2 regions of the Viridibacterium curvum genome follow, and region 1 is predicted to be linked to the other one. Evidence: predicted binding sites of a transcription regulator. Region 1 holds the regulator's gene; the other holds the start of a gene.
What was found. The regulator sigma-54, encoded in region 1, starts transcription at its own class of promoters, with help from an activator protein. The targets are predictions, from matches to a motif close to TGGCACGCTTNCTGCTNA.
Positions count from the first base shown of each region.

Region 2: a site for sigma-54 is predicted at 1,551-1,568, ahead of ABEA02_RS19460 (ammonium transporter). Genes of this name have one in related genera too.

Region 1 covers NZ_BAABLD010000008.1:1,042,710-1,047,499, reverse strand. Annotated here, with positions in the region: gene recX (recombination regulator RecX) at 1-390, shown strand, start outside; gene lptB (LPS export ABC transporter ATP-binding protein) at 371-1,093, shown strand; gene ABEA02_RS12650 (RNA polymerase factor sigma-54) at 1,112-2,617, shown strand; gene hpf (ribosome hibernation-promoting factor, HPF/YfiA family) at 2,628-2,954, shown strand; gene ABEA02_RS12640 (PTS sugar transporter subunit IIA) at 3,108-3,593, shown strand; gene hprK (HPr(Ser) kinase/phosphatase) at 3,562-4,503, shown strand; gene ABEA02_RS12630 (NAD(P)H-dependent flavin oxidoreductase) at 4,574-4,790, opposite strand, start outside.
Region 2 covers NZ_BAABLD010000017.1:662,145-666,934, reverse strand. Annotated here, with positions in the region: tRNA gene ABEA02_RS19465 (tRNA-Met) at 105-181, shown strand; gene ABEA02_RS19460 (ammonium transporter) at 312-1,514, opposite strand; gene ABEA02_RS19455 (aminoglycoside phosphotransferase family protein) at 1,811-2,806, opposite strand; gene ABEA02_RS19450 (LPS-assembly protein LptD) at 3,028-4,790, shown strand, end outside.

The DNA of each region.
Region 1 (4,790 bases):
CTGCGGCGCAAGCTGGCTGCGCGTGCCGATGAGGGCGATGACGTGGAGGCCGTGCTGGACCGCATGGCAGAAACAGGGCTTCAGTCCGACGCGCGCTTCGCCGAAAGCTATGTGAGATCACGCGCCGGACGACTGGGCAGTGCCCGCATCCGCCGCGAGCTGGGTGACCGTGGTGTGACGGAAGAACTCGCCAGCACCGCACTCGGTGAGGTACTGGTTGAAGACGAACTGACACGCGCACGGAGCGTGTGGAAAAAGAAATTCGGGCAGCCGCCCGTCGATGCGAAGGACTGGGCCAGGCAAGCCCGCTTTCTGCAGTCGCGCGGCTTTTCGGCGGAGCTGATCCGCAAGTTGCTGAAAGATCCCGTGCATGAGTTTGTTGAAGGTTGAAGGCGTCCGCAAACGTTACAAAGCCCGCACCGTGGTCAAGGACGTGTCCTTCCAGGTCGGCGGCGGCGAAGTCGTCGGCTTGCTGGGCCCAAATGGTGCGGGCAAGACGACCTGCTTCTACACCATCGTGGGTCTCGTCAAGGCAGATGGCGGCCGCATTCACCTGAACAGCACCGACATCACCCACCTGCCGATGCACCGTCGTGCGCAGCTGGGCCTGTCCTATCTGCCTCAGGAAAACTCGGTGTTCCGCAAGCTGACGGTGACGGAAAACATCCTCGCCGTCCTCGAATTGCAAAAGCTCGGCAAGGACGAGCAACGGGGTCGCCTCGACGAACTGCTCGACGAGCTCAACATCGGCCATCTGCGCGACGCCAATGCGATATCCCTGTCTGGCGGCGAACGCCGTCGCGTCGAAATTGCGCGCGCACTCGCCACCAACCCCAAACTGATCCTGCTCGATGAACCCTTCGCGGGCGTCGATCCGATCGCGGTGATCGACATCCAGAAGATCATCGGCTACCTCAAGGCACGCGGAATCGGCGTATTGATCACCGACCACAACGTGCGCGAAACCCTCGGTATCTGCGACCACGCCTGGATCATCAATGCCGGCGAAGTGCTGGCGGGCGGTCGTCCGAACGAGATCGTGCAGAATGACCAGGTTCGCCAGATCTATCTGGGTGAACATTTCCGGCTGTAAATCACGCATCATCCAGTCATGAAGCCCTCGCTCCAGTTACGTCTCTCCCAACAGCTAGCGCTTACGCCTCAACTCCAGCAGTCCATCAAACTGCTGCAGCTGTCCACCCTGGAGCTCAATACCGAAATCGAGCGCATGCTGCTCGAAAACCCTCTGCTCGAACGCGATGGCGCCGAGGAGGGCGAAGATGTCGCACCGATGCAGGACGTGCCCACGGCAGAGGCTGCGACAGCAGCCAGTGAACTGTCCGACCGCCACGCCAATGGCGAAGAGGACTTCGAGCCGCAAACCACCGTCGAAATGCCCGACACCATTACCGAGGCCTACGACTCGGTGTCGGACGACGACATCGGCGAGGCTGCCGAATGGCGTGCCGAAGCCACGGGCAGCGGCAGTGGCAGCAACGACAGCGACGACGACAGCGATTTCCAGGAGTTCCAGGCCGCAAGCACCAGCCTGCGCGACCACCTTGAGCAGCAGCTCGCGCTGATGCCCTTCTCGGACCGCGACCGCGCCTTGATCCGCCTCATCATTGAAGCGCTCGAAGACGACGGCATGCTGGCGCAGGAGCTTGAAGAGCTCCTCCCCCTGATCCCCGAAGAATGGGAAGTCGAGCTCGAAGAGCTGGTCACGGCTTTGCGCCATGTGCAGCACTTCGACCCCGTGGGAATCGGCGCCCGCAGCCTGCAGGAATGCCTGTTGCTGCAACTGAAGGCACGCGACAAGAGCCCCACGCGCGATCTGGCCATGGGCATCGTCGAGCACTGTCTCGAACAGCTCGCCGCACGTGATTTCGTCAAGATCCGCCGCCGCCTGGGCTGCGATGACGACGGCCTGCGTGCCGCACACGAACTCATCTGCAGCCTCAACCCGCATCCGGGTGCCCAGTTTGCGCCGCTGGAAGCGCGTTACATCGTGCCGGATGTGATCGTGCGCAAGTACCGTGGCGCCTGGACGGCTAACCTGAACCCCGAGGCCATGCCCAAGCTCAGGATTCACCGGGTCTATGCCGATATCCTTCATCAGAACCGTGGCATCAGCGGCTCGCTGTCCACGCAACTGCAAGAGGCAAAATGGCTGATAAAGAACGTCCAGCAAAGATTTGACACGATCCTGCGCGTGTCGCAGGCTATCGTTGAAAGACAGCGCCAGTTCTTCGACCACGGTGAAGTGGCCATGCGGCCCCTGACCCTGCGGGAAATTGCCGAAGAGCTGGAACTGCACGAGTCCACGGTGTCGCGGGTCACCACACAGAAGTACCTGGCCTCGACGCGTGGGATTTATGAACTGAAGTATTTCTTCGGCAGTCACGTGTCTACGGACACGGGCGGTGCCTGCTCCGCCACGGCGATTCGCGCGCTGATTCGCCAGATGGTCGCAGGGGAAGACGGCAAAAAACCGCTGTCGGACGCAAAGATTGCCGAGATGTTGGGCCAGCAGGGTATCGTGGTGGCTCGCAGAACCATCGCGAAGTACCGCGAGTCACTCAATATTCCGCCGGTCAGTCAGCGCAAAACGATCTAGGAGTTCGCTTATGAACCTGAATATCACCGGCCACCACCTCGATGTGACGCCCGCCATCCGCGAATACGTCACAGGCAAGCTAGACAGGGTAATCCGTCACTTCGACCATGTGACTGCGACGCATGTCATCCTGTCTGTCGAAAAGCTCAAGCAGAAGGCCGAAGTTACGGTTCATGTCCGCGGCAAGGACATCTTCGTGGAAAGCAGCAACGAAGACCTTTACGCCGCCATTGACGCCATGATCGACAAACTCGATCGCCAGGTCGTCAAGCACAAGGAAAAGTCGTCCGACCATACCCGCGACGCCATCAAACACCAGCAAACTGCAGAAGGCTGAGCCCCTGCGACGGCTCTCTCCCGCACAGGGAGAGGGCCGCTTCAGCACAAACCTCTCGTTCATCTCGACGCTGCCTGTCCGATCAGGCAAACTTTCCCCCCTCTCTCGCCAACTCGCGGAATACCAGGCGCCGAAGCGTCCGTACTACCTGCAATGAACCTGATCTCCAAGATCCTGCCTGCTGCCAACGTTGTCATCGACTTTGCTGCCAGCGACAAGCAGACAGTGTTCGAGTCTGCCGGCGTCATGTTTGAACGCCAGGCCGGTGTATCCAGCAAGCTGGTGACCGATGCGCTGGCCCAGCGTGAGAAGCTCTGCTCCACCGGGCTTGGGCAAGGCGTCGCTATTCCGCACGGCCGCATCAAGGGCCTCAAGTCGCCGCTGGGCGCCTTCATGCGCATGGCCGAAGCGATCAACTTCGATGCCCCGGATGCCAAGCCCGTCGGTCTCATCTTCATCATGCTCGTGCCCGAGCAGGCCAACGAGGCGCATCTGCAGCTGCTGTCCGAGCTCGCCACGATGTTCAGTGATCGCGAATTCCGCGATGCGCTGACGGAATCCGCCGACGCGCGCGCGCTGCACAGCCTCTTTGCCGAGTGGGACGCCAATGCGGCGAACCAGCGTCGCCCAGCTGTTTGAAGCCAACCGGGCCGCGCTGCGCCTGCGCCATGTCGCAGGCCGGCTCGACACCCATATCACCGTTCACGATGACCGCGTGTGGGCAGCCGACCTCGTCGGCCACCTCAACCTGATCCACCCCACGCGCCTGCAGGTCATCGGCCAGACCGAGTTCGAATGGGCGCGCCGTCAGGCCAAGGACAAGCTGGAGCACCACCTGCTCGCCATCCTCGCCGCACCACCCCCTGCAATCATCGTCGCCGACGACTGCGAGGTGCCCGACATCATCCGCCGCAACTGCGAAGATGTTGGCGTTCCCGTACTCGCCTCGCCGCTCGAATCAGCGCGCGTCATCGAAGTGCTGCGGTCCTTCCTGTCGCGTCGTCTCGCCGAGCGCGTCTCGCTGCACGGCGTGTTCATGGACGTGCTGGGCCTCGGTGTGCTCATCACCGGCGACTCGGGTGCAGGCAAATCCGAACTCGCGCTCGAACTCATCTCGCGCGGCCACGGTCTCGTTGCCGACGACGTGGTCGAGATCTCGCGCATCGCCTCGGGCGTACTCGAGGGCAAGTGTCCCGAGATGCTCAAGGACTTTCTCGAAGTGCGCGGACTGGGCATCCTCAACATCCGCACGATCTTTGGCGAAACGGCCTGTCGTCGCAAGATGCGCTTGCGTCTCATCGTGCACCTGCAGAAGCGCAACGTGCAGGACGAACCGCTGCGCCTCACGCTCGACGATGAGGAACAGGACGTGCTGGGGGTTGGCGTACGCCGCATCATCCTGCCCGTGGCGGCAGGTCGCAACCTCGCCGTGCTGCTCGAAGCGGCCGTGCGCAACACCATCCTGCAACTGCGCGGCATCGACTCGACGCAAGAGTTCGTCGACCGCCAGCGCGATGCGCTGGATCGGGACGATCCCTTCGAGCACTAGGCAGGAACCAAAACAACAACGGCGCCCGCAGGCGCCGTTGTTGTTTGGGCCGCGAATTTGCGGCGGCAACTCAGGCCGGCCGGGCAGCCTTGGTCAACGGCGAACCCAAGGCCTGCGGCGCACGCAACAGGAATTCCAGCACGTCACGCACCGGGCGGATCTCGTTGCCAAAGGGCAGCATGCCCTTGCCGCGGAAGAACAGGCCATTCTTCACGTCACCGTGGCAGGCTGCGGCAAGGTGCTTGTCGATGCAGAACTGGCCGGCCTTGGGCAGGCGATCACGCAGG
Region 2 (4,790 bases), on a different contig from region 1:
ACAGCGTGCCAAATCCATGAATTGCATGGACTTTGCCATCAAGGGGTGTTGAGGTTGTCTTGACCGGTCGTGCGGCAGCGCATTAGAATGGCGGGCTCGATTAGGGTGATGTAGCTCAGATGGTTAGAGCGGCGGATTCATAACCCGCAGGTCGGCGGTTCGATCCCGCCCATCACCACCAGTCAAATCAAAGGCTTGCCGATCGCTCGGCAGGCCTTTGTCGTTTTCGGAGCGAGCACTTCGAAGGCGCTCAAAAACAAAGAGCCGCGCGACGTTTCGTCGAGCGGCTCTTGTCGTTTCTGGCAGGCGGCTTACCAGTTGGTCTCGCGTTCCGGTGTGGCGGTGATCTTGTGGATGGTGATGTCGGCCCCATCGAATTCTTCTTCGGCAGAGAGGCGGATGCCGACGAGCTTGCGGAGCAGGCCGTAGATGATGCCGCCGCCGATCAGGGCGACGGCAATGCCGCCGAGGGTGCCGATCAGCTGGCTCACGAAGCTGATCTTGCCCAGGCCACCAAGCGCTTGCTGGCCAAAGATGCCGGCGGCGATGCCGCCCCAGGCGCCGCACAGGCCGTGCAGGGGCCAGACGCCGAGCACGTCATCGATCTTCCAGCGGTTTTGCGTCAGCGTGAACAGCTGGACGAAGAGGGCGCCGGCAACGGCGCCGACGACCAGCGCGCCGGCCGGATGCATGATGTCCGAGCCTGCACAGACGGCGACGAGGCCGGCGAGCGGGCCGTTGTGGACGAAGCCGGGGTCATTGCGGCCAAGCAGCAAGGCCGCCAGGGTGCCGCCGACCATGGCCATCAGGGAGTTGACGGCGACGAGGCCGCTGATGGCTTCGAGCTTCTGGGCGCTCATGACGTTGAAGCCGAACCAGCCGACGATGAGGATCCAGGCGCCGAGGCCAAGGAAGGGGATGCTTGAGGGCGGGTGGGCGGCGATGGCGCCGTCCTTGTTGTAGCGACCGCGTCGCGCACCGAGGAACAGCACGGCGACAAGGCCCAGCCAGCCGCCCACGGCGTGCACGACGACGCTGCCGGCGAAGTCATGGAACTTGGCGCCGAAGCTGGCCTCCAGCCAGGCTTGCAGGCCGTAGTTGTCGTTCCAGACGATGCCTTCGAAGAACGGATAGACCAGCCCGACGATCAGGGCAGTGGCGGCGAGTTGTGAGCCGAAGCGTGCGCGTTCCGCGATGCCGCCCGAGATGATGGCGGGAATGGCGGCCGCAAAAGTGAGCAGGAAGAAGAATTTGACGAGGGCGTAGCCGCTGTTCTCGGTCAGGCTCTCGGCGCTGCCCATGAAGTGCAGGCCGTAGGCAATGCCGTAGCCGATGAAGAAGTAGGCCAGCGTCGAGACGCTGAAGTCGACAAGGATCTTGACGAGGGCATTGACCTGATTCTTTTTGCGGACGGTGCCGAGTTCCAGAAAAGCGAAGCCGGCATGCATGGCGAGAATCATGATGGCGCCAAGCAGAACAAATAGAACGTCACTGGTGGTTTTTAACTGCTCCATGGTGGAAGGGTCTCCGTTTGCACAATGGCGGAGCATGAAGCACAAACTGCACCAGATTGGTGTTCAATAAAATCAATTGCTTATGGTCGTACTGTTTCCATTTGGTGCGAATATTGGTCGTAAGTGGTGCGCCGGTTCGTTGAGATGCACTTGTGTGGTGCGTTTCTGCAGAGCGGGTTGCGCTGCAATTGGCGGCGCTTGGGGCGCAGGCGCGCGCGGGCGCGCAGGCGTCACGGGACGAGCCGGGTCAGGCGCCCTTCAGCGGCGGGGAGGGGCAGAGTGGCGCGGATGTGGCCTTAGAACGAGTAGCCGACCGTGCCTTCTTCGGGGTCGAGCTTTTCGAGCAGGTGAGCCAGTGGACGCAGTTCGGTGTAGCGCTGGCAGGTCTTCCGCAGGTACTTGAGGACCAGGGGCAGGTCCTTGAGGTAGCCGTCCTTGCCGTCCCGGTGATAGAGCCGCGCGAAGATACCCAGAACCTTGATGTGGCGCTGGGCGCCCATGAATTCGTAGTCGCGGTGAAAGTCGGCAAAATCTTCACGCACGGGCAGGCCGATCTGGCGGGCTGCTTCCCAGTAGCGGACCAGCCAGTCGATGGTGCGTTCTTCCGGCCATTCGATGTAGGCGTCCTTGAACAGCGAGGCCAGGTCGTAGGTGAGTGGGCCGTAGACGGCATCCTGGAAGTCGATGACGCCGGGGTTGGGGGCTGTCAGCATCAGGTTGCGCGAGTGGAAATCGCGGTGTACGAAGACCTTGGGCTCGGCCAGGTTTACTTCAATGATGCGGTCAAAAACCTCGTAAAGGCTCGCGCTGTCTGCTTCGGTCAGCGTGACGCCTTTGTGGCGGGCGATATACCAGACGGGGAAAAGCTCCATTTCGCGCAGCAGATGAGCGCGATCATATTCGGGTAACAAGCCGGGGCGGCTGGCGCGCTGGATGGCGGCGAGGGCGCCGAGCGCGTCGGCGTAGAGCGTGTCGGCGTTGTCGTCCGTAAGTGCCGAGAGATAAGTGCTGCTGCCAAGGTCGGAGAGCAGCAGAAAGCCCTGTTGCAGGTCTTCGGCATGGATTTCCGGCACGTGGGCGCCGGCGGCGCCGAACAGTCGAGCCACGTGTATGAAGGGGCGGCAATCTTCGTGCTCAGGAGGGGCATCCATCACGATGCGGGTGTTGCCGTCGGGCAGTGCGACGCGGAAGTAGCGCCGGAAGCTGGCGTCCGCCGAGGCCGGTGTGATGACGGTTTGCTGGTCAGGGAACTGCTGGGCGACCCACTGATGTAGCTGCTCGAGGCGTTGCAAGGGAAGGGCTCCGGGGGCTTGATGTAGAATCTTGCGCGAACCTGCGGCAAGAGGATCGGAACGGGCCGGTGGCCCGAATAGTAAATGCCGCGGAATCTTAACAAATGTGGATGGTCTGCCTTAGCGGCAGGCCTTGCACGGATTGCCCCGCCCGCCCCGCACAAGAGCTTGCCCGCCAGCCCATGCATCGACTCCCTGTAGCCTTGCGAAGCAAGTGCCGGTTGCCAGTCCCCCAGCCACGCTGCCTCAGCCTGTCGGTCTTTGCCGCGCTGGCCTGCCTGTCGTTGCCGGTGTCTGCGCAGACTTCTTCGTCGGCTTCTTCTGCCGCAGCCGCAAAGCCTGTCGCGCTGCCGCCCGCACTGCTGCAGAAATTCCCGATGCTCGCTGCTGAAAATGCAATCCCGCTTGCGCCGGGCGCGACACGCGTGCGTGCCGAACGGCTCGATGGCCGCAACCAGTTCGAGCTCACGGCTGAGGGCAAGGTCATTCTGCGCCGGGACAGCATGTTCCTGCTGAGTGATCGCTTGCGGTTGGACCAGATCAGCAATGAAGTGACGGCGGAAGGCAATGTGTCGCTGTTGCGTGGTCGTGATCGCATAGACGGACCACGTGCCCAGCTCAACCTGGACACCTCTGTCGGTGAAGTCACCAAGCCGAACTATGTCTTCCAGCGGGACTCCGCACCGTTTCAGAAACGCAGCACGACGCTGACGGCGACGGGCGAGGCGGAGACCCTGTTGCTGGAGGGCAAGAACCAGTATCGCTTGCAGGATGCAACCTACACGACCTGCCGTGCACCGGATCCGGACTGGTACCTCAAGGTGCGGGACCTGTCGCTGGACTACGACCGCGAGCGGGGCGAGGCGCACGATGCGGTGTTGCGCTTCAAGAACGTGCCGGTGATGTGGATGCCCTGGGCGGATTTTCCGCTCAACGACTCGCGCCAGTCCGGTTTGTTGCCACCCACGATCGGCAGCACCTCGAGCACGGGCTTCGACATCACCCAGCCCTACTACGTCAATCTTGCACCCAACTACGACGCCACGCTGGCGCCACGCTGGATGGGCCGTCGTGGCTTGCAGCTGGGTACGGAATTCCGCTATCTGACCAAGTCGGGCACGGGGCGTCTGAGCGGTGAATGGCTATCCAGGGATCAACTGACGAAGGAAGAGCGTGGCTTGGTATCGGCGCGCAACTTCCAGGACTTTGGTGGCGGGCTGAACGGTTCGCTGGATTACACCCAGGTGACGGATGCCAACTATTTTGCTGATCTGAGTTCCCGCATCACCAGCACTTCGCAAGCCACGCTTAACCAGCAGGCCATACTGAATTATGGTGGTCTGCCCTGGTTGAGCAGCTCGCTGAACGTACAGCGCTTCCAGACCCTGGTGGGCGAGGCGCCTTACGACCGCTTGCCGCAGGTGCGCGCAGATTTGAACGTGCCTGACCAGTTGGGCATGTCGGTGCGCATGCCGTTCGAATACACGAAGTTCGAGCACTCGGCCAAGGATGCCGGTGAACGCACAACCGTCCACCCGCAGGTGGCACTGCCGCTGCAGAATTCCTACGCCTTTTTCGTGCCCAAGGCAGGCGTCCACCTGTCGCACTACGATCTGACGCGCCGGACGACGACCGGTTACAACACGCTTTATCGCTCGGTGCCTGGCTTCTCTGTGGATTCTGGACTGACCTTTGAACGTTCGCTGAAGCTGGGGCAGTCGGATTTCATCCAGACGCTTGAACCGCGTGTGTTTTACGTGCGTACGGCGTATCGCGACCAATCGCAGTTCCCCGTGTTCGATACCGCGCGCGCCGACTTCAATTTCTCGCAGTTGTTCTCCGAGAACATCTACACAGGTTCGGACCGCATTGCCGACGCCAACCAGATGACTTCGGCCGTCACCTCGCGCTTCATCAGCGAACAGACGGGTGAAGAGGCCTTGCGCCTGGCGGTGGGGCAGCGTTTCTATTTCAGCGGACAGGA